2 regions of the Roseateles cavernae genome follow, and region 2 is predicted to be linked to the other one. Evidence: riboswitches for the same ligand, from Rfam matches in the RefSeq annotation. Region 2 holds a riboswitch; the other holds the start of a gene.
What was found. A riboswitch is a leader RNA that binds a small molecule or an ion and turns the genes downstream of it on or off. The one in region 2 is predicted to bind cobalamin.

Region 1: linked by a shared signal. The riboswitch ahead of ABGI63_RS08165 (TonB-dependent receptor domain-containing protein) and the one ahead of ABGI63_RS14735 (TonB-dependent receptor) in region 2 are both predicted to bind cobalamin.

What each region holds. Positions count from the first base shown of each region.
Region 1 covers NZ_JBDPLH010000002.1:280,818-283,268, reverse strand. Annotated here, with positions in the region: gene ABGI63_RS08180 (efflux transporter outer membrane subunit) at 1-60, shown strand, start outside; gene pth (aminoacyl-tRNA hydrolase) at 102-725, shown strand; gene ABGI63_RS08170 (hypothetical protein) at 722-1,159, shown strand; cobalamin riboswitch at 1,162-1,399, shown strand; gene ABGI63_RS08165 (TonB-dependent receptor domain-containing protein) at 1,525-2,451, shown strand, end outside.
Region 2 covers NZ_JBDPLH010000004.1:279,035-281,485, reverse strand. Annotated here, with positions in the region: gene ABGI63_RS14735 (TonB-dependent receptor) at 1-1,668, opposite strand, end outside; cobalamin riboswitch at 1,819-2,066, opposite strand; gene ABGI63_RS14730 (ATP-binding protein) at 2,117-2,451, opposite strand, start outside.

The DNA of each region.
Region 1 (2,451 bases), on a different contig from region 2:
GCGGCCGCCACCTCGCTGGTGGGCGTCTACAAGGCGCTGGCCGGCGGCTGGGGCGGCTGAGCGCCGCCGGGCTCGGGTCATGGGCAGGGATAATCCCGCCCATGATTCGACTCTTTGTTGGCCTCGGCAACCCGGGCCCCGAATACGAGGACACCCGCCACAACGCCGGCTTCTGGTGGGTCAATGACCTGGCCCGCAAGCTCGGCGGCACGCTGGCGGTGGACCGCAACTATCACGGCCTGGTGGCGCGCATCAATAACGCGCCGGGCGCGGCCGGGCCGATCTGGCTGCTGGAGCCGATGACCTATATGAACCTCAGCGGCAAATCGGTGGCCGCGCTGGCGCGCTTCTTCAAGATCGCGCCCGAGGAGATCCTGGCCATCCATGACGAGCTCGATATCGAGCCCGGCCAGATGAAGTTCAAGCAGGGCGGCGGCAACGGCGGCCACAACGGGCTCAAGGACATGCAGGCCTGCCTGGGCTCGGCCAATTTCTGGCGGCTGCGGCTGGGCATCGGCCATCCGGGCGTCAAAACCGAGGTGGCCGGCTATGTCTTGCGCAAGCCGCCGCTGGCCGAGCGCCAGGCCATCGAGGACTGCATCGCCAAGTCGCTGGAATCCGTCGATCTGATGTTGAAAGGCGAGCTGGAGCGGGCCATGATGAAGATACATGCCAAGCCGCCCAGGCCCAAGCCACCCAAGCCCCCAGCCCTCGATCCATCATGACCCGCTCGCCGCTCGCCTGCTGCGCCATCGCCCTGATGGCGCTGGGCAGCGGCTTGCAGGCGCAGACCGAAACCCGCAGCACCGGCGTCTATCGCTGCGGGCCCGAGGGCCGCGATCTGCGCGACTCGCCATGCCCCGACGGCAAGCCCGGAACCCGCCAGGCCGTCGCCTACGAGCAGCCGGCCTCGGCCGCGCAGCGCGAGGCCCTGCAGCGCCAGCGCAGCGATGCCAAGCGCGCCCGCGAACTGGAACGTGAGCGCCAGCGTTTCGAGGCCAGTGCACCCCGGGGCGGGCCCATCGGCATCGACGGTCTGGCCCGGCCCGAGCCGGTGCTGGGCAGCAAGCCCGATCGCGACAAGCCGCTGCAGACCCAGAAGCCCAAGACCAAGAAACCCAAGCCGCCCAAGAGCAGCGCCGCTTCGGCACCACGCTAGCCGCTAGAATCCACGGCGTTGGTGCTCGTGCAGCCGTCATGGCTGCGCAGTTAAACGGGAATCAGAAGGGCGCGCCTCGCCGAGGCAAACCTAACCTGAGCTGTCCCCGCAACGGTAAGTGGACGAAGTCGCCAGGCGCGACTTCCGGTTCTGTACTCGCTCCACTGGCGCCTGAGGCGCTGGGAAGGACTCAGAGCTTGCATCCACCAGCCCGGATACCGGCCAACAAGTGATGTCCCGGCCTCTGCCGGGTCGTCGTTCCACAGGACCCGCGGGGAAGCTGGCGTCCTGGATGTACTGTTGTTGGTCCACAAATGAATACTTCTGTTCGGCGTCCCGCACGCACGACGAGCGCACTGCTGCGCATGACTCCCTTTGCCCTGGCGCTGCTGGCGGCCTTGCCCGAGGCCCAGGCCCAGTCCGCTGGCCGCAAGGGTCTAGACCCGGTCTTCGTGACCGCCACCCGCAGCCCGCAGGCGCTGAGCCAGGTGCTGGCCGATGCCACCGTGATCACCCGCGCCGACATCGAGCGCCAGGCCTTTGGCGGCCTGGCCGATCTGCTGCGCAACCAGGCCTGTTTCGAGATGGTGCGCAACGGCAATCCCGGCGCCAACACCAGCCTGTTCGTGCGCGGCGCCGAGACCCGCCACACCAAGGTCTTGATCGATGGGGTTCCCTACGACTCTCAGCGCACCGACGGCGCATCCTGGCAGTCGCTGCCCCTGGCGCAGATCGAGCGCATCGAGATCGTGCGTGGCGCCGCCAGCGCGATCTACGGCTCCGACGCCATCGGCGGCGTGGTGCAGATCTTCACCCGCAAGGGCGAGGGCGCGCCGCTGCTGGAGCTGGGTGTGGGTGGCGGCAACAACGGCCTGGCCAAGCTGGACGCCAGCATCAGCGGCCTGAACGGCATTGTTGACTACGCGCTCTCCGTCGCCAGCGAGCGCAGCGATGGCTTCAACACCCGACCGGTGATCGGCGATCCGGGCTACAGCCCCGATATCGACGGCTACCGCAGCCGCAGCGTCAGCCTGCGCCTGGGCGCGCAGCTGAACAAGGCCCACCGCGTCGACCTGATCGGCATGGACAGCCATATCAACAGCCAGTACGACGCCTCGGCCAAGCCCAAGGTCGATGACCGCAATATCAACGCCGCCCGCGCGCTGCGCGCCGCCTGGACCGCGCAGTGGAGCCCGGCGCTGGACACCAGTTTCAGCGTCGGCGAGTCCACCGACAACTACGAAACCAAGCCCAGCGTCTATCAAACCGAAACCCGTACCCGCTCCATCGCG
Region 2 (2,451 bases):
CCGGGGCGAGGTGATGATGTGGTCCTTGACGATCTCGAACAGCGCCGCCGTCCACTCCAGACCGGCGCCGGCCCGCTTGTAGCCCAGCTCGAGCTGCCGGCCCTCGGTCAGGCGCAGGTCCTTGTTGGCGCTGGAGATCGACACCACATTGCCGACCGGATCGGTGCCGGTGCTGGCCTGGGCATAAAGGCTTTGCGTCGCATCGAGCTGGAACACCGTGCCCAGCCGCCAGGTGCTGGGGCTGAAGCGGGCCGCCCAGGGCGCCGGCAGCGCCGTGCCGGGCGCTGGATTGAAATTCTCGCGATCCACCCGGGTGCGATCACGGCGCAGCCCCAGGCTCAGCAGCCAGCGCGGCGCGGCCTGCCAGCTGGCCTCGGCGAACAAGGCCTGCTGATCGACCTCCGAGCGGCTGCGCGGCAGCAGCGCATCCCTGGCCTTGTAGAGGCCGGGATCGAAACCCTGCAAAGGCACGCGGCTGACGCTGCTGTACTCGTAGCGGTCGTTGGCATGCACGAAGTCCAGCGCCATATGCTCGACCCCCACCAGGGCCTGCACAGCGCCCAGGCGGGCCAGCAGGTCGGCCCGCAGCCCCGATTGGCGCAGCCGGTGCTGGATGCCCAGATAGCCCATGCGCTCGATCTGCTGGCCGTCCTGGGCCAGGCTGTATTCCTCCAGATTGCGCCACTGGCGATCGGCCTGGAAGCGGTAGGCCACGGCGCGGGCGCTCAGGCTGTCGCTGATGCGCCAGTCCAGGCGCGCGCGGGCACGGTCCTGATCGACCTGCCAGAGCGCATCGCTGACGTTGTAGTTCTCCCGCCGCAGCTCGGCCCACAGGCTGCCGTCGGCCTTGAGCGGCGTGCCGAAATGATTGGTGGGCCGCTCGCGATGCGCATCCAGACTCAGGTCCAGGCGCAGATCGGGCGTGGCCTGCCAGCGCAGCGTGCTCATCAGCTTGTGATGGCGGTGATCGCCGCGCTGCACATGGCCGTCGCCGCCAGTGGCCAGCGCGTCCACGCGCAGCGCGGTGCCGGCGCTCAGGGGCTGGTTCAGGCCCAGGCCCAGGCGGTAGTCGCCGGCCGTGCCCAGGCCTGCCGTCAGCTCCGCGCCCGCCTCGCGGCCCGGGGCCTTGCGTACCAGGTTGACCAGGCCGCCGATGCTGCCGTCGCCATACAGCACCGAGGCCGGGCCGCGCAGGATCTCGATGCGCTCGTAGCCCCAGCTGTCGGTCGGCGTGGACTGGGTGCCCGAGGCCGTGGCCATGCGCAGGCCGTCCTCGGCGCTGGCCACCGACTCGTTGCCGGTGAAGCCGCGGCTGGAATACGTGCTGCCCGAGGTGGCCGAGGCCTGCACCGCGATGCCGGTGGCGCGGCCCACCGTGTCGGCCACGCGGGTGTCGCCGCGGGCCTGCTGCAGGGACACATCGATGCTCTCGATGCTGGCCGGCGTATCCAGCGCGCTCAGCGCCAGGCGCGAGGCCGTCAGCTGCGGGGCCTTCAAGCCGCCGGCCTTGTGCGAGACCCCCTGCACCAGCACCGGCCTGAGCTCGGTGGTCGGCGCAGTGCTGGGCGGGTCGACTTCGGCGGCGGCCGCCAGCGTGCCCAGCAGGGTCAGGACGGCGCCCGCGCAGGGGGCCAGGACGGCGCAGGGCCGCACAGGGGACTTCTTCATCGTGATCAGCAGCCAAGCAAGGGGACGGCCACGCCAGCCGGCCGCGACAGGACGCGGACGGAGCCAGGCAGAACGGATGGACCATCCCTCGTGCGCACCACCTCCCCGTGGCCGCGCACCTCATGACGCTGCCGCCGGCCCGAGGGCTGACGGCGCATCGCCTTGTTGGCCGGTATCCGGGCTGACGGCGCGGCTCATATGCCCTTCCCAGACGCCGGGGCATCCAGTGGGCTGCGGATATGAGCTGCAGGTTTCTTCTGTCGAAACCTGGGTCCGTTTGACCGTTGCGGGGGCAGCTCAGGCAAGGATGGGGCCGCGTGGCCCTGCTCCCTCCTGATTCCCGTTTAACTGCGGCATCAATGACTGACCCCGCGAGCACCAACGGCGCGCATTCTATGCGAGGCCGGTGTCCCCCGATGTTGATCGGGCAAGACCTGGCCCCGGCCCTTCAGTCGTAGATTGACTTCTCGGGCCGCCGCGTGATCACCGCGATCGGCGGGGCCCAGCGTTCGCCGCGCGGCTTCTTGCTGGTCACCAGGGTGATCTCGCTGGGCTCGAAGACCTCGACGTTGTGCGTGATCGGCGTGGTCAGCAGGTACTGCGCGCGCGTGCTGCGCAGGAAATGGCCGACCAGCTGGATATTGCGCACGTCCAGATGGGCGAAGGGCTCGTCGATGAAGACAAAGCCGCCGGGGGTCTCGTCGTCCTTCATCAGGCCCACCAGCAGGATCAGGCTCTTCAGCACCTGCTGGCCGCCCGAGGCCTCGCCGTCGTTCAGGCCCA